3 linked regions of the Leucothrix mucor DSM 2157 genome follow. Each later gene encodes a partner of the first gene's protein in a complex. Links are inferred from orthologs where the notes say so. Each region holds a gene or a part of one and is shown in the gene's direction. Other genes may lie near its edges.

What was found.
Region 2: the proteins of dnaN (region 1) and dinB are in contact, whole or in part, in a solved structure (PDB 1OK7), measured with the Escherichia coli proteins. The link is inferred for Leucothrix mucor DSM 2157 from one-to-one orthologs.
Region 3: the proteins of dnaN (region 1) and holB are in contact, whole or in part, in a cryo-EM structure (PDB 8GIZ), measured with the Escherichia coli proteins. The link is inferred for Leucothrix mucor DSM 2157 from one-to-one orthologs.

The regions. Positions count from the first base shown.
Region 1 is NZ_ATTE01000001.1:3,894,705-3,900,714, reverse strand. The notes cover bases 1-2,895. They hold dnaN (DNA polymerase III subunit beta), read left to right. Parts: upstream 1-839; coding sequence 840-1,952; downstream 1,953-2,895. Other genes in these bases: recF (DNA replication/repair protein RecF), read left to right, coding at 1,963-2,895; dnaA (chromosomal replication initiator protein DnaA), read left to right, coding at 1-809. Outside these bases: more of recF, read left to right, coding at 2,896-3,045; gyrB (DNA topoisomerase (ATP-hydrolyzing) subunit B), read left to right, coding at 3,118-5,529; LEUMU_RS26680 (DUF1287 domain-containing protein), read left to right, coding at 5,649-6,010. UniProt on the Escherichia coli protein: Confers DNA tethering and processivity to DNA polymerases and other proteins. Acts as a clamp, forming a ring around DNA (a reaction catalyzed by the clamp-loading complex) which diffuses in an ATP-independent manner freely and bidirectionally along dsDNA.
Region 2 is NZ_ATTE01000001.1:3,613,785-3,619,810, reverse strand. Bases 3,116-6,026 are described here. They hold dinB (DNA polymerase IV), read left to right. Parts: upstream 3,116-3,995; coding sequence 3,996-5,057; downstream 5,058-6,026. Other genes in these bases: ubiA (4-hydroxybenzoate octaprenyltransferase), read right to left, coding at 5,690-6,026; fabA (3-hydroxyacyl-[acyl-carrier-protein] dehydratase FabA), read right to left, coding at 5,100-5,615; LEUMU_RS0116550 (hypothetical protein), read right to left, coding at 3,139-3,807. Outside these bases: LEUMU_RS0116560 (electron transfer flavoprotein-ubiquinone oxidoreductase), read left to right, coding at 11-1,666; LEUMU_RS0116555 (FimV/HubP family polar landmark protein), read right to left, coding at 1,757-3,103. UniProt on the Escherichia coli protein: Poorly processive, error-prone DNA polymerase involved in translesion repair and untargeted mutagenesis. Copies undamaged DNA at stalled replication forks, which arise in vivo from mismatched or misaligned primer ends.
Region 3 is NZ_ATTE01000001.1:1,875,943-1,882,057, reverse strand. What follows is about bases 393-3,392. They hold holB (DNA polymerase III subunit delta'), read left to right. Parts: upstream 393-1,406; coding sequence 1,407-2,378; downstream 2,379-3,392. Other genes in these bases: LEUMU_RS0108340 (PilZ domain-containing protein), read left to right, coding at 2,418-2,777; tmk (dTMP kinase), read left to right, coding at 766-1,410; mltG (endolytic transglycosylase MltG), read left to right, coding at 393-769. Outside these bases: more of mltG, read left to right, coding at 1-392; LEUMU_RS0108335 (S49 family peptidase), read right to left, coding at 3,807-4,775; LEUMU_RS25190 (RluA family pseudouridine synthase), read right to left, coding at 4,783-5,754. UniProt on the Escherichia coli protein: Part of the beta sliding clamp loading complex, which hydrolyzes ATP to load the beta clamp onto primed DNA to form the DNA replication pre-initiation complex.

The DNA.
Region 1 (6,010 bases):
ATGTGCATTCGGAGCGATTTGTAAATGGTATGGTTGCGGCCTTGCGTCACAATCGAATTGAAGAATTTAAAAACCACTACCGCTCGGCTGATGCATTACTGATTGATGATATTCAATTTTTTGCCAACAAAACGCGAAGTATGGAAGAGTTTTTCCATACCTTTAACGTGTTGTTGGAATGCCAGAAGCAAATTATCATGACAGGTGACCGCTTACCTCGTGAGGTTGAAAATCTTGATGATCGCTTGCAGTCCAGATTGGTCTGGGGTCTGTCGGTAGAAGTTGAGCCGCCCGATGTTGAAACACGTGTCGCGATTTTGCGCAAAAAGGTTGAGCACCTTGGTTTGGATATTCCAAATGATGTGGCTTTCTTTATTGCACGTCGCTTCCGCTCCAATATTCGTGACTTGGAAGGTGCACTACTTCGCGTATTGGCGATTTTACGACTGCGCAATACGACCAATATCACAATGGACTTCGTTCAGGATGCGCTGCGTGATCAATTGGCCGTGATGGATAAGATGGTTACCATCGACAGCATCAAAAAACTGGTCGCCGAGTATTTCAATATCCGTATCTCGGATTTGGATTCTAAAAGTCGTACCCGAACCGTTACTCGTCCAAGACAGCTAGCCATGGCATTGGCCAAAGAATTGACCAATCACAGTTTGCCGGAAATTGGTGAGAAGTTTGGTGGACGCGATCACACAACCGTTTTGCATGCCTGTCGAAAAGTACGGGAGCTGTTACAATCGGATAGTCGCCTTGAAGAGGCTCATCGAATTTTGTCTAGAACCTTGCGCAGCTAATTGTGCTGCTACACGGATAATGAAACCGCTATGAAATTTACAGTTGCCAGAGACACCCTTGTAGAACTGCTTGCCAATGTTGTGGGTGCCGTTGAAAAAAAGCATACCACTAAAATTCTTGAGAATGTCCTGCTGAGTGTTGAGAACGAACGTTTACGTCTGGTTGGTACTGATCTTGAAATCGAGTTAAGTGCCAGTATTAATATTCAGGTTGACAGGGAAGGGGCGGTTACTGCACCCGCTCGTAAACTGTTAGATATCACCAAAGCGTTGCCATCCGACTCCTTTATTTTAGTCGAGCAAGATGAAAACAGTTCACGCTTACTGATTAAGGGCGGACGAAGCCGTTTTGAATTGGCCACATTGCCTGCTGAAGATTTCCCGGAGTTGGATGAGATTCCATTAAGCAATGAACTGGTGTTGATGGAAAGTCAGTTTAAGCGTTTGTTGGATAAAACAGCTTTTTGTATGGCAAACCAAGATGTGCGCTACTACTTGAATGGTCTGTTACTCGATATCACGACCGGCATGGTGTCCAGTGTATCAACCGATGGTCATCGTTTGGCACTGGCTGATTGCCGTGATGAGTCAATTGCGATTGCAGAGCGTGTCGGTATTATTGTTCCGCGTAAAGGTGCTTTAGAATTGTCGCGTATCCTAGAATCCAGTTCTGATGTGTCAGTACGGGTTCAACTTAGTGAAAACCATATTCGTGTTGAAAAAGATAATGTCCGTTTCACATCAAAACTAATCGATGGAAAGTACCCTGATTACAAAGCAGCGGTACCTGCCAACACCACGCTAAAAATCCAATTAGACCGTATGGTCTTTCGTGACACCTTAGCGCGTGTTGCTATTTTGTCGAATGAAAAATTCCGTGGAATTCGTCTGCGCCTGACTGATGGTTTGCTGACACTTATGTCGAATAACCCAGAACAGGAGAGTGCGGAGGAAGAGATCGATGTGAACTACAGTGGTGAAGTCTTTGAGATTGGTTTTAACGTTAACTACCTCTTAGAGGCGGTCAATCATTTGGACGGTGAAACGGTTAACTTCAATTTCACTAGCTCTGCCGCTAGTGCTTTGTTGTCATCCGATGATGACGATGGTGTGCGTTATGTGGTGATGCCGGTTCGTCTGTAATCGTCTCAACATGTTGCTTGAGCAGCTTTCAGTTAGTCATTGCCGAATTATTGAAAGCGCTGAATTAAGCTTGTCACCGCAGGTCAATCTGATCTGTGGTGACAACGGCTCTGGAAAGTCCAGTATTCTTGAAGCCGTCTCCATTCTCTCTCGTGGTCGCTCTTTTCGCTCCTCCCGAATTGTTGATGTTATTCGTAGTACTGAAGAGTCTTTGTTAGTTCGTGCTGTGTGTACCGAGCAAGATCATCACTACCGTATCGGTATTCAAAAAAGCAAAAGCACTACTCGTATCCGGGTGAATCAACAGGATATCAATTCTCAGGCTGCACTCAGTCGTTACTTACCCGTGACGATTATTCATCCAAATTCCATCGATTTAATCACTGGTTCTCCTTCTATCCGCAGGGCATTTATTGACTGGATTGCTTTTTACTTATTCCCTGAATTTCACAAGATCTGGCAGAACTATCAGCGAGTGCTGAAGCAGCGTAATTTGTGTTTGCGTGTTTCTTCTTATTTATCTGCGCTACCAATTTGGACCGATGAGTTAATCAAGTCGCAGATAGTTATTCAAAATTACCGCCAACATTCTTTGGAGGTTTTAAAGCCTCAGCTTGCTTTATTAAGTGAGCAGTTGTTGGAAGGGCAGAAGCTTGATATTGAGCTGACCACAGGATTCGCTCAGGGAATGGATTTGTCGCCAGAGTCTCAAAAAGCGTTCTACCAGCAAAAACGAGAAACGGATATCAAGTCCGCACGAACATTATCGGGCTCTCATCGAGCGGAGTTACAAGTTATATTCAATGGTCATTTAGCCCAACAGAGTGCTTCTCGTGGACAACTCAAATTAATTGCCATTGCCATGCTGCTGGCACAAAGCCGAAGTATTGACCCTGATGATTTACGCAAAGGGATTATCGCTATTGATGACCTGGCTGCTGAATTGGATGGTGAAAATAAGCAGTCATTGTTAACCACTTTGCGAGGTCTTGAGCAGCAATTATTACTGACCACTACACAAGCAGAATTGATCCCATTATTAGATACTGATCGCATGTTTCACGTGAAACGGGGAAAGGTTACAACGCTATGAAAACAGTCATTTAGCGTGTTCTAAAAGGGACAAAGTGGTATAATCCTGAGAGTATAAAACAAGGATATTTCTATGTCGGACGCGAAAACCTACGATTCTTCCAATATTAAAGTTCTTAAAGGCTTAGAGGCGGTTCGCAAGCGCCCAGGAATGTATATCGGTGATACCGATGATGGTACAGGTTTACACCATATGGTCTTCGAGGTCGTCGATAACGCGATCGATGAAGCACTTGCAGGGCACTGCTCCGAAATCAAGGTAATCATCCATACTGACGGCTCTGTGTCGGTATCTGATGATGGTCGTGGTATCCCAGTAGATATCCATGAAGGCGAAGGGATTTCCGCTGCAGAGGTTATTATGACCGTACTGCATGCTGGTGGTAAATTTGATGACAACTCCTATAAAGTATCCGGTGGTCTTCACGGAGTCGGTGTTTCGGTTGTAAACGCGCTTTCAGATAAGCTGAACCTGATCATCAAGCGCGAAGGCAATGTGTATCGCCAGGAATATCATTTAGGTGATCCTTTAGATCGCCTTGAGATGGGTGAAGTGACGGAAGAAACCGGAACTGAAATTCGCTTCCTGCCTAGCAAAGAAATCTTTGCAATTACAGAATTTAACTTCGATATTTTGGCCAAGCGCCTTCGGGAATTATCTTTCCTGAACTCGGGCGTCCGCATCAATTTGATGGATGAGCGTGGTGATGGCGAGTCCATCATCTTTGAGTACGAAGGTGGTATCAGTTCTTTCGTTCAGCATCTTAATCGCAATAAAACGGCGATTCACCCTAACACGGTTTATATCAGCACCAGCAAAGATGATGTAGGCGTTGAAGTGGCATTGCAGTGGAATGATACCTATCAGGAAAACATTTACTGCTTTACTAATAACATTCCACAGCGCGATGGTGGAACGCATTTGGCGGGATTCCGTGCGGCACTGACGCGTACTATCAATCAGTACTTAGAGCGTGAAGGGCTGCTGAAAAAAGAAAAAATCACCCCAGGTGGGGATGATGCCCGTGAAGGTTTAACAGCCGTATTATCGGTGAAAGTACCTGATCCTAAGTTCTCATCTCAAACAAAAGATAAGCTGGTTTCCTCAGAGGTTCGAGGTATTGTTGAGTCAGCAATGAGTGAGCGCTTAAGTGAGTTCATGCTGGAAAATCCAACTGAAGCTAAGATCATTGCTGGCAAGGTAATCGATGCAGCACGCGCACGTGAAGCGGCTCGTAAAGCACGTGAGATGACTCGCCGAAAAGGTGCGTTAGACATTGCAGGGCTTCCCGGTAAGTTGGCAGATTGTCAGGAAAAAGATCCGGCGCTTTCTGAAATATACCTGGTGGAGGGAGACTCGGCGGGTGGTTCTGCAAAGCAGGGACGTGACCGTCGTACTCAGGCAATCCTTCCTTTGAAGGGTAAAATCCTAAACGTTGAAAAAGCCCGTTTTGATAAAATGCTGCAATCTGCTGAAGTGGGAACGCTTATCACAGCGCTGGGCTGTGGTATCGGTAAGGAAGAATTCAATCCAGATAAATTACGTTATCACCGCATCATTATCATGACCGATGCCGACGTGGATGGCTCGCACATCCGTACCTTGCTACTCACATTTTTCTATCGTCAAATGCATGAGCTGGTGTTGCGTGGTCATATCTATATCGCTCAGCCACCACTGTATAAGCTGAAAAAAGGTAAGCGCGAGCAATACGTAAAAGATGATGAGGAGCTGGATCAGCACCTATTACAGATCGCGCTTGAAGATGCCGCTTTATATCCAGATGAGCATACGCCAGCGATTAGAGGCGAGGGCTTAGGTCGCTTAGCAGCAGACTATACGCATGTAATGAATGGCCTTAAGCGATTGGCCAGACGCTACGATCTTGAAATATTACAATCGATGGTGTTCACTGATTCAGGTTCTGCTCAGTTGGATAAGGCTATTGTTGAATCATGGATGTCGAATGTCTGTAGTGACCTTAATCATAAATTTAACGGAACACGTCACTATCAGTCAGAGATGAAAACAACCGAAGAAGGCAGCTGGTGCGTTCATTTGGTCCGTCGCATGCATGGGGTTGATACAACAATACTGTTCGGTGAATCGCTCTTTGCAAATGATGAAATCATTCGCCTCAATAAACTTAATCAAGATCTCGCAGGCTTACTTAGCGAAGAGTCCTGGATTGAGCGTGGGGAGAAAAAAGAGCCAGTATTGCGCTTTGATGGTGTGATGCAATGGCTCATGAAAGAAGCCTCAAGGGGATTAAATATTCAACGCTACAAGGGTCTGGGGGAGATGAATCCGGGCCAACTTTGGGAGACCACTATGGATCCCGCCTCACGTCGCATGCTTCAGGTAACCATCGAAGACGCTTATCAAGCTGATGAAGTGTTCTCAACACTGATGGGAGACTTGGTAGAACCTCGCCGTGAGTTTATAGAAAATAATGCACTGTCGGTATCTAATTTGGATATCTAATCTGTTCATAATGGAAAGGACAGGGAGGAGTCCGGGGTAGTGATAGTGATGTTGTGGTACTGCTTGTGATTGGGTAAGCAGTACCTCAAAACTACCTAATAATCGCTAGGGAAATTACAATGAAAAGAATCAGGCAAGTTGGTAGCTTTGCTGGGTGCGCTGCAATCGCAGTGGTTTTGTCGGCATGCTCAGGAAATCCGGTTGAAGAAGAAAACCTTGTGGCAGGTGCTAAAAAAAGCAATCCAGTAAGCACTACCTCGAAATCCGCTACATTAAGTAGTAAGCAAGCAGCAGAAAAAAAATTAGCGATTGCAGCACTTGGAAAAACAAATGTAGCCGCTAAGCAAGCATCATTCGGTGGAGCTACTCAGGCTAAGCCAGTCGTGGTTGCTAAGGCACCAGCACCAAGAGCAGTTCTCAGAACGCCTGCTAAAAGAGTGGTTGCCAAGGCTCCGGTTAAACGAGTTATAAAGCGCGCTCC
Region 2 (6,026 bases), 280 kb from region 1 along the record:
AGGTTAAGTTATGAGCACGAGTGCAGAACGCGAAAGTATGGAATATGATGTCGTCGTCGTTGGGGGAGGGCCGGCAGGCTTATCCACTGCGATCCGCCTTAAACAACTGGCCGCTGAGCAGGATCACGAGCTATCAGTCTGTGTATTAGAAAAAGGCTCTGAAATTGGCGCTCATATTTTATCCGGTGCGGTAATCGAAACGCGTGCTCTGGAAGAATTGTTTCCTAACTGGAAAGAGCTGGAAGCCCCACTGAAGACGGCGGTAACGCGCGACGAAGTGCATTTGTTCACCAATGAGCGCAAGTCGGTGAAAATGCCGAACTTCATGATTCCACCCAGCATGCACAATGAAGGTAACTACATTGCCAGCCTTGGTAATCTGACGCGTTGGTTGGGCGAGCAAGCAGAAGCGTTGGAAGTTGAGATTTATCCAGGCTTTCCAGCGGCTGAGATTTTGTATCATGAAGATGGCAGCATCAAAGGTGTTGCCACTCAGGATATGGGTATCGATGAGCATGGCGAGCAAAAAGACAGCTATGAGCCGGGCATGGAGCTACATGCAAAATACACTGTCTTTGCAGAAGGCTGCCGTGGTCATTTAGGTAAAGAATTATTGAGCCGCTTCCAGTTGGATGCAGACTCTGATGCGCAGCATTACGGTATTGGTCTGAAAGAGCTGTGGGAAGTCAGCCCTGAAAACCATGAACCTGGATTAGTAGTTCACGGTTCTGGCTGGCCGCTAGATGATGCAACCGGTGGTTCATTCCTGTATCACTTGGAAAATAATCAGGTTGTAGTGGGTTTGATCATCGATTTGAATTACAGCAACCCGTACCTGAGCCCATTTGATGAGTTCCAGAAGATGAAGCATCACCCCGTGTTTGCTAAAACGCTGGAAGGTGGTCGTCGCGTGTCTTATGGCGCGCGCGCAATCGCAAAAGGTGGTTTAAACGCACTGCCAAAAATGAGTATGCCGGGTGCATTACTCGTAGGTTGTGATGCTGGCACGCTGAACTTTGCGAAAATCAAAGGCACACATACTGCTATGAAGTCCGGTATCGTTGCGGCTGACGTGTTATTCGAGCACTTGAAAGCTGATGGTGCGGAAGGTCAGGTATTGTCGCATTTTGATCAGCAGTTCCGTGACTCATGGGCAGGACAAGAGCTGCACGAGTCTCGTAACTTTGGCCCAGCCATGCACAAGTTTGGCATGTTGATGGGTGGTGCGTATAACTACTTAGATCAGAAGCTGTTTCAGGGTAAGTTGTCATTTACGCTGCACGATACCAAGCCTGACTATGCACAGATGAAGCCAGCGGCTGAGTCGCGCAAAATTGAATACGCCAAGCCAGACGGTAAGCTGAGCTTTGATAAACTGTCATCTGTATTCTTGGCGAATACCTTCCATGCAGAAGACCAGCCTTGTCACTTGAAGCTAACTGACCCAGCGATTCCGGTGAATACCAATTTGGCAGTATACGACGCTCCGGAGCAACGTTATTGCCCGGCGGGTGTGTATGAGATTGTGGGAGATAGTAATCCTGCGCTACAGATCAATAGCCAGAACTGTGTTCACTGTAAGACCTGTGATATCAAAGATCCAAGCCAGAACATTACCTGGGTTACTCCGGAAGGTGGCGGAGGTCCAAGCTATCCAAATATGTAATTGAGAAAGTGATTGCGGCGGCATAAAAAAAACTGTCGCCGCAACATGAGTACGACGACAGGTTTTGACTAGCGTATTGCTGTGATGAATTTAGTTGTTATTCGCGGCTTCAATTTCACCCAGAATCTGCTGGGCTTCAAGTTGTTGCTGCGTATTACCTTCATCCATTACTTCATCTAGCATTTCATGTGCTGATGGCAGATCGCCTGCTTCAACATAGGCACGTGCCACATCCAGCTTAATACTGACTTCCAAAGGTGGCTCTTGCTCAACTTCAGCAGCAGGATCAATCATGCGGCCATCGTTAACAAACAGTGACGGTGCAACAGCCGGTGCCTGCTGGCGACGACGCTGATTTTGCTTCTTGTCTTTAGCGCGTTGAAATAGCAGCCAAGCTAACCAACCAATTGCAAACAGACCAATGATCGGGATCAGCAGATACAGCCAGTTAGTGTTAAAACCACCACTGTTCTGAGGTGCAGTAGCCACCGGAGCCGTTGTGGTTGTTACTGGGGCTGTGTCTTGGGTTGCCGCTTTATTTTCTTCAGGTGGTCTAGCTTTAATGGTTTCAGGTGCGATGCCTTGCTCTTTTAATGCATCTGACATCCGCGCATTTTCACCCTGAATATCGCCCATGCGGCGCTCCAGAGAGATTTCCATGCGGGTGCTTTCTGCCATTTCGCTACGTGCCGCTTGCAGTTGAGCATTTAAGCTTTGGTTTCTCTCCTGAAGCTCTTCTAAAACCTTTGCGCCTTCACCGGTTAATTCGCCATTGGCCAATTTCAGTTTCAGGTCTGCGGTAGTAGAACCCAGTGCATTGGATGAGCTTTGCAGGCTTTGGATCTTATCTTCCAGTGCCTCAAGGTCGAAGTCACGCTTGGCTTTCTCATCTTCAAGACGCTTGACCAGTGCGTTTAAACGCTCACGCTCATTTTGCAGCAAGTCGAGTTTTTCAGACTGCTCTTCTTTTTCCTCAACCAGCTGTTTGACTGTCTCTGGGCTGGTGATGGTAATGAACGTTGGTGGTGGCAGGTTGCCGGTCTTTCCTTGGCGGAAAAAGGCATAATGCTGTTTCAGCAAATTATCAGCATCTTTTTGAGAGATGTTCTTGATCATTTCTACTGGTGGTAGGCGTAAGTCTGCGCCTCCCAGCATGTTGTTGATATTACCGCCTTTAAAAGCGCTAGGGTTGGCCGCCAAAATGGCAACCATAATCTGATTCTTTGAAACGCCTGCATCGATGTAGTTCTTGTTAACGATGGCGCTTAGTGTGCCTACCGCCTTAACTGTGCGTTCTACGTGGCTGTCGGCAAAGGCGACATTGGCCAGCGTACTCGCCAGACACAAGGTCAACGCGAGTCCACAAAGTTTAGAGGGGCGATACAGATTGCTAATTACTGGCATGCGAGTGTCATCCGGTACGTGAGTTTTTCTCATGATTTAAAGGGCTAATCCCTTTCAGGCTGGGGATATTACCATTCCTTGGCTGATTCCAGAACCTGTTTCCAGTGATCTGACAGGTTGAACTTGTGTTGTTGCTTAAGATAATTGGCAAATTGCTCCAATGCACCCCGTTGGCGAGTCGCTGCATAGAAGCTTAGAAGCTCCTCGACAAGGCCAATATCCGGGCGAGTACTTTGGTTGAGACAAGCTTCTTCCAGTAAAGTTTGCGCAATTTCTGTTCTTCCGTAGGTAATCGCATGGCGACTACGCTCAATCACCGTGCCAGCATCTGGTGGTGAATACGGATCAGGCTCAGTTTGCTCATGGTGAGCGGTTTGGCTGATAAGCACCGAGCCCGGAAAGCGGTAGCTACCGAGGGTGGCATCGGAGTCGTGCGCCAGCCATTCGTGAAAATATTCACGATCGTGCTGATCCAATAATGGCAGGACGAGGCTATACAAACGAACCCGTAATGGACGTCCGCTATCGCCCAATGCAATAAACAAATCCTGCAAGGCACCCGGAAGGTACTGGTGCAGTTTATGTTGAAGTGCAAATAAGATCCGTTGGCTATGGTTCTTGAAGTGCTTCGGTTGCCCCTTCACCCTAAGGTTCAGGCGGCGCCATTCGTTGAGTGGACCGACGCTCGCCGCTTGATGGGTAGTAGTATTTGTAGTGCCTTTCGGGGTGTTCGTCACATTCGTTTCCTTGTGTATACCAGCCAATCGTATTATACGGATTAAGCAATCAAAGGTACAAACAATCCCGTTAATGCACCTCGGCAGGTGTAATTAACCAGACAAGTGAAACCTTTTTCCAATCTCGTTTGGGGGTGTATATTAGCCTATTGCGTATGTCGCTGAAACTAGAAGAAAGGTTGTAATTATTGCGAAAAATAATTCACATTGATATGGACTGCTTTTATGCGGCGGTTGAAACACGGGAGAATCCATCGCTTAAAGGCAAGCCGATTGCCGTGGGTGGCTCGGGTGGTCAACGTGGAGTGATTGCGACCTGTTCTTATGAGGCGCGAGAGTTTGGCGTGCACTCAGCAATGCCCAGCTCGCGTGCCTTGCGTTTATGTCCGTCACTGATTTTGCTGCCGGTACGCATGGCTTTATATAAAGAAGTGTCATCCCGAATTCAGGCTTTATTTCATCAATATACCGATTTAGTAGAACCTGTTTCATTGGATGAGGCTTTCTTAGATGTAACCGATAGCCCACATTGTCGTGGCAGTGCGACCTTGATTGCTGAAGAAATTCGCCAGCGTATCTTTGCAATGGAGCGTATTACGGCGTCTGCGGGTGTGGCGTCTAATAAGTTTTTGGCTAAAGTTGCAAGTGATTGGAATAAGCCGAATGGCCAATGCATTGTGCGGCCAGATCAGGTAGATGAATTTGTCCGCCAGCTGCCGGTCAAGCGGATTTTCGGGGTTGGCAAGGTCACCGCCAAGCGCTTATCTGATATGGGGGTTGAGAGCTGTGAGGATTTGCAGGCGTTTAGCGAGGCGCGTTTGTGCGAGCAGTTTGGTATCTTCGGTACCCGTTTATATCAATTAGCGCGTGGCATTGATGAGCGACCAGTGGTTAGTCATCGCACGCCAAAATCACTGAGTGTTGAGGAGACTTACGCACAGGATTTGCCGGGTTTGGAGGCTTGCCTTGCCGAAATCCCCATTTTATTTCAGGAGTTTACTGAGCGCTTGGCACGTACTCAAAAGCGGATGGAGCTACGGCCCAGAACCTTATTTGTGAAATTGCGATTTGATGACTTTGAAACCACAACCATTCAGATGGCGGGCACGGTGCCGAGTGAAGCTGGCTTTGCGCATTTGTGTGATCAGGCTTGGCAGCGCGGAAAACGTCCGGTGCGTTTGATCGGAGTCGGGGTGCAATTTTCGCCGCCGGGGATGCCGGAGCAATTAGAATTGCCGCTGCGCGCATAAGTCGCAACGGCAATCTGCTGATTCAATTTCGAATGGATTAGATCAGAAATTTTCAGTTGATGTGAACAGACCTACTTTCAGGTCTTTCGCGGTGTAGATCACGCGGCCATCCACTTCAACGGTGCCGTTACCCACGCCCATTACCAATTTACGGCTGATAACACGGGTCATGTTAATGCGATAAGTGACTTTTTTCGCTGTTGGCAGTACCTGACCAGTGAATTTCACTTCACCAGAACCCAGTGCGCGACCGCGACCAGGGTTACCTAACCAACCAAGGTAGAATCCAATCATCTGCCACATTGCATCCAAGCCCAAGCAGCCTGGCATAACCGGGTCAGTCGGGAAGTGGCAATCAAAGAACCACAGGTCTGGATTGATATCCAGCTCAGCAATCATTTCACCTTTGCCAAACTCGCCGCCAGCTTCGTTGATTTCAGTTACGCGATCCATCATCAGCATGGGTGGGATCGGCAGGCGGGCATTACCCTCACCAAATAGTTCGCCGTGGCCACATTTGAGAAGTTCTTCGTAGGTAAAGCTGCTTTGTCTTGACATATTCTTGTTCCAGATAGCGCGGTTTTGAGTGTAATAAAATGCGTTGTGACCGGCATTTTACCTGACTAGCGGGCTTATTGCAGAAAATAATCCAGCGCCAAGCCAATAAATACCACCATACCAAACCAGTTATTGTTTAAAAAAGCGCGGAAACAGAGCTTTCGGTCACGTTCACGAATTAAATACTGCTGATACACAAAAAATATCGAGGCGAAAAACAGAGCTAGATAGTAGATATACCCAAAGGACTCCAGTGCGCCAAGAATAGACAGCAGGATGACTACTGCCAGCTGCATTAAACCAACAATCAGGCGGTCATTATCCCCAAATAAAATAGCGGTCGATTTAAGGCCGAGTTTGAGATCATCCTCACGATCGGCCATGCCATACATGGTGTCGTAGGCAGTGGTC
Region 3 (6,115 bases), 2.0 Mb from region 1 along the record:
TGCTATTAAACCCGGCATGAGCGCGCAAGATGTGCTTGATCATTTTGTGTCTGGAAAAACAATCAGCTATAGCAGTCGTATCATTGAAGGCTTTGTTTATAAGGACTTAGTCGCCTCTGTTAAAGCCGATGAGAACTTGGTTCAAACACTTACCGATGATGACTACGCTAATATTATGCAGCGGATTGGCTCTGAAGAGAAAAGCCCTGAAGGGTGGTTCTTCCCGGATACCTATAACTATCCGCGTGGCACAACCGATCTTGAGTTTTTAAAACGTAGCCATCAGGCAATGAAGTCATTCCTTAATAAGGAATGGGAGCAGCGTGAAGCCGGTATTCCGCTTAAAACTCCTTATCAGGCCTTGATTCTGGCATCCATCGTTGAGAAAGAAACCGGCGTGCCTGAAGAGCGGCCATTGATTGCCGCTGTATTTCAAAATCGCTTGAAAATAGGGATGATGCTGCAAACAGACCCCAGTGTTATTTATGGCATGGGTGAGCGCTTTGAAGGCAATATTCGAAAATCCGACCTTAGACGTGATACACCTTATAACACCTATACACGTAAAGGGTTAACGCCGACGCCGATTGCAACGCCAAGTGCTGAAGCGATCAGGGCAGTGCTACATCCTGAAGCGACAAAAGCGCTTTATTTTGTCGCACGTGGTGATGGAACCTCGCATTTTTCAAATAGTTATAAAGAACATCGCAGAGCCGTTGTAAAATATCAGCTCAACGGAAATGCTAAAGCTTATCAGGGGGATAAATGAGTCATCCACGTGGCTTATTTCTGAGCTTTGAGGGAACGGAAGGAGCAGGGAAGAGCAGTAATCTGCAGTATGTGAAGGAGATGCTTGAAACTAGCGGGAAAACTGTTTTAGTCACTCGTGAGCCCGGTGGGACGGAAGTTGGCGAGCGAATTCGTGAGATTCTGTTAAACCCTGATCTGCCGGCAATGCATTCGGATACTGAGTTGTTACTAATGTTTGCATCTCGTGCTGAGCATTATCAACATAAGATTTTGCCGGCTTTAAATGAAGGCCAGTGGGTTTTATGTGATCGTTTTACAGATGCCAGCTTTGCTTATCAAGGCGGGGGGCGTGGCATTGATATGGCTCGGATTGCAGAGCTTGAATCCTGGGTTTTAGGTGGCCGCAAGCCGGATCAGACTTTCTTGTTTGATCTACCGGTTGAAATTGGCTTATCTCGTGCGAAGTCTCGTGGTGCAGCTGATCGCTTTGAGCAAGAGGCGGTATTGTTTTTTCAGCGAATTCGAGATTGTTACTTAGCTCGGGCAGCGGCAGAGCCGACACGATTTAAGGTATTAGATGCCTCTCAATCTCTTGAGCAAGTCAGAGATCAGTTGAAAATGACCACATCACAATTACTTAAAGATACGAATTTCGAATGATTTATCCATGGCAGCAAGATGCCTGGAATGCATTGTCACGTGCGCGTGCTCGCGACCATATGCCACATGCTTTATTGTTGGCGGGACCAGAGTATTGTGGCAAGCGTGACTTTGCGTTAGGGCTGGCAAAAGCGTTAATGTGTGAGAATGCACATGGTGCTGATGACTTCGCCTGTGGACACTGTAAAAGCTGTCATTTATTCGAAGCAAGTTCTCACCCGGATTACAGCTCCGTACTCTTAGAAGAGAAAAAAACGCAGATTGTTGTTGATCAGATTCGTCGATTAAATGAGTTTGTGTATCTAAGCCGCAGTTACCAAGAGAGCCGGGTGGTGTTTATCTATCCCGTAGAGCGCTTAAATACTAATGCCGCCAATAGCTTACTGAAAACACTTGAAGAGCCACCTAAGAACACGGTGATGTTGCTGGTGAGTTCTAATTTCTCACAGCTGATCCCGACCATCCGTAGCCGTTGTCAAATTATACAACTCCCACAGCCAACCACCCTGCAAGCAACTGATTGGCTTGAGTCGCAGGATTTAACGCATCCAATTGGTGAGTTACTCCTAGCCTCCGGCGGGCGTCCTTTGTTGGCAAAGGCTTTGGATAGTGGTGAGAAGCTTGCCGAACGAAAGCAGTTTGCTACTGATATTCTTAAGCTGCTTCAGGGGCGTCATTCACTTATCAGCGTCGCAAAGCGTTGGGAGAAGAGTGACAAAGGCGAGTTATTGGATTGGCAGCTGCAGTGGATTGAGTCGATGATTCGCAGTGTTTTTTCGGGTGCCGAAGGTGTCACTGATGCAATTAGCCCTCATCTGAGGAAGCATATGTCACTTAAAAACAATGACCTATGGCGACTTCGTGATAGTATGCTGGAGTTGAAAAAGCATGCCCACACATCGTTAAATGCTCTGTTGTACACCGAAAATATGCTACTGTTGTGGCAGAAAGAAGCTTTGAATCGTTAGAGCTTTACTAATAATAACAATAAGATCGGAAAATAAATCATGGAAATTGACAGCCAGCAAGAAGAGGCGGTTCGCAATGTCATCAACGTTTCAATCAAAGACAAAACTGCCTTGCACGCAAACTACATGCCATTTATTAAAGGTGGCGGTATATATGCGATCACGGATAAGCGCTTTAACTTAGGTGATGAGGTTATTTTGTCGCTTAAGATTATGTCTGAAGCAAAAAAGTATGCTGTTCCAGCTAAGGTTGTCTGGGTGTCTCCAAATCAAGCTATGAGCACACAGGGCGGCGTTGGTGTTCAGTTTAGTGGTCGCACTAAGGATAATGTTCGCATGGCGCTGGAGTCGATTCTAGGGGATTTGGCGGCCAAGCCATCGGTTTATCATACTTACTAAGCCTCAGTGGAAGTGCCAGAATTCACAGGAAAATTAATTTTCCGTTTTGCCGTTGTTTTGCACTAAAGTGAAATTGCATGTTTTTGCTGAAAATCGCTTAGAATCGGCCTTATTTTGTTTAATTTTACATCGAAACACCCATAAAAACAGGGGAGAGGTGATTTTTAGGGGTGTTTTTAGCGAAAGTGACGGCTATTTAGCATTGTGAGCGCTTTAAAAACTAGCTTAAAAAGCGTTTAGTTTTGAATTTATGGCTCAGAATCTTTATTCTGAGCGAATAGCGATTAGTTTTTTGTCTTAAAAAGATCAAAAAACAGCCAAATAAAGAAGAGGGTGCGAGCATTCTTCTTTGTTCTCGTATCCTTCTTCCGATAGTTCCGTTCTATATAGCTATGATCTTTTTGAGCTGTACTTTTGTATTTTTTTGATTTCACCTGCTTGATACTGCTCACAGTGAATCTCTCACGCTTTGTTCATTTCTCTTCAGTGTTTTCTGTTCTCCAGTATTGGCCCATACCCATGCTAGTTCATCATTTTTTCGGTATCAATAACTGAACCAAGATCAAGACAGTTTTTTTACAATTCAAAGCTCGTCGTTTTAGTTTCTTAGGCATACTAGATTTGAGATTTGAGATTTGAGATTTGAGATTTGAGATTTGAGATTTGAGATTTGACTAGCTGATGCATGCGTAAGTCAGAGTTTAGGATTTTCTAGTCGATTTGATGACCTAGTTTGGGTTGTATCGGCAATAATAAAACTACGCATAATTAATATTATGTTAAATATGGTGTTTGCATCGGATAACCTGACTTGCCCTTTGCTCATACTCTACCGTAACTCTGTTCCTCTTCGACCCATGCCTCAATCCGTTCTGTGATGCAATTATTCGGCTGGGTCAAAATACTATTGTTGGTGATTCATGCATCTAACTACGGGTGCCGAATCTAAAAGTCTTTTCTTAAAGTTAATCCAAAATCAAGCGGCACAAAATCATTTCAATTAACTCTGTGCCGCTTAACAAAATTCGCTCAGCGTAATACCGTTTCCTGCATGCCAACCAATGTCGACTTCACGCTTGCCCCAAGGCGTTTTGACAGTCGCTCAAAGATGTCATCTTTCAATGTAAAATCTACAATCGACTCTGCATCCAGTTCCTCACGCGCAACACTTTGCACCGAGCCAAATCCATCCACAAGCCCTATGTCTTTAGCTTGGTCTCCACTCCAAAACAATCCGCTGAATAAGTCTGGATTCTTCTCCGCATCAATCCGATCACCACGCCCTGCTTTTACGGCATCAATAAAGTGTTGATGGGTATTCGCTAGTAACTTCTCTAAATATTGAATATCCGAAGCCTGTTGTGGCTTAAACGGATCTAACAAGGCTTTGTTCTCACCCGCTGTAATCTGACGGCTTTCAATCCCCAATTTATTCATGATTTCCACAAAACCAAAGCTATCCATCCGAACGCCGATCGAGCCCACTAAGCTCGACTCATTAGCAAATATTTTCTGTGCTGCGGCGACTATGTAATATCCACCTGAGGCGCAAACATCCTCAGCAACGGCATAGACAGGTTTTTCTGGATATAAACCTCTTAAGCGCATAATTTCATTATAAATATGGCTCGATTGAACTGGGCTTCCGCCTGGGCTATTGCAGCGAATAATCACACCTTTCGCGTCTTTATCTTCAAAAGCATCCTGTAATGCATCAATCAGATTTGAAGCACTGGCGGCCTGACCATCCATAATCGTCCCAGTCACGCTAACTTGCGCAACGTAGGCATCGCCATCAGCGGATGTACCTGATGTTCCACTGCTTAGTTGGCTAATACTGCCCAGAATACCCGCAGAAATCATAATAAAAGATATGGCTATCAATATGAAAATAAAGCGAAATAGTATATTCCAGCGACGTGCTCGGCGCTGTTCCTGAATACCTGCTAGAGCAACTTGTTTAAGTGCATCAATAGCTTGTTCATTGGTAGAATTCATAAGTAAATTAGGTCTTAATGTTGTTATTTAGATGGTTTAAAGCAGTTTGCAGGTCATCCGCTAGTGATATTTCCTGTCGATACACTTTTCCTGAATGTTTCAACTTAAACTCAACGCGATAAGCATGTAAAAACAACCGTTTAAGTTTATTAGTTCGAGCAAACTCTCGGTTTAGAGTGAAGTCACCGTACTTGCTGTCGCCAACAATAGGCAGCTCAAGCTCAGCTAATTGGGTGCGGATTTGATGCATTCGGCCAGTAAGCAATTTAACACTCAGTAGACTGTTATTCTCAAACTGCGCTAAGGGACTAAAGACACTTTCGGAGAGTTTGCCTTCTTCATTATCCGATACCCGCATTTTCTGAGGCCCTTTGCCTTCGGTTCGCTGTAAATGGTTTGAAATGCGTCGTTCCCCTCCTCGCCAATTGCCGAAAACGAGTGCTTGGTAATGCTTACTAATGCCGTCTGTTTTAAACGCTTCGTGCAGGTCCAGTAGCGTTTGTCGATTCTTAGCTAGTAGCAGTAAGCCACTGGTTTCTTTGTCAATTCGATGCACCAGTTCAATGTAAGCAAGATCAGGTCGCAACTGACGAATTACTTCAATAACCCCATGCAAATTATCCGTACCACCATGCACCGCAATGCCGGAGGGTTTATTGATAATAATGAGGTCATCATCTTCTAAGATAATTGAAGCCTCAATCTGCGCAACTAGCCTGGAGCCCGCTTGTTGAACTTCAGTCTCCTCTGGCACATCTCTAATTGGCGCAATACGCAAAATCTCACCTAGTACCAATTTTTTGGTAGGCTTAATTCGCTTTTTATCAACCCTAATCTCACCCTTGCGTAATAGCTTGTAGATCGCTGTTTTAGGAAGGAATTTAAGCTCCTTCAATAAAAAATTATCTATGCGCTGCCCTGCACTGGCTTCGGTGACGGTTATGAAGCTAACCTGGCTATAATCTGTTATCTGTGACATGCGAAGATAATACCTTTAAATGTTGCAAATTACCTGACTTATAAAGATGGTATATGCATGATATATGTATTGCTGCAGTGTAACAAAGTTGTTATATTCAGCGGGTATTTCAATGAGATGCAGGATCGGGGCTGCTGATTACAAAATCAATTGACTTTCGTAATTCATTGCAATCCCTATCCAAAGCTAATACTCGGACGCTCGTTTTTCTACCGACGAGCCTCTACCATGTTGTCTGGACATTAAGTCAAACAGACAGATTAAAACTGGACAAAGATGCAGCGATTTCGCCATCTTGATAACAGTTCCTTTGCCAGTACTGATGATAATTATCGTTAGTTGAACAAGAATTCAAAAGCCC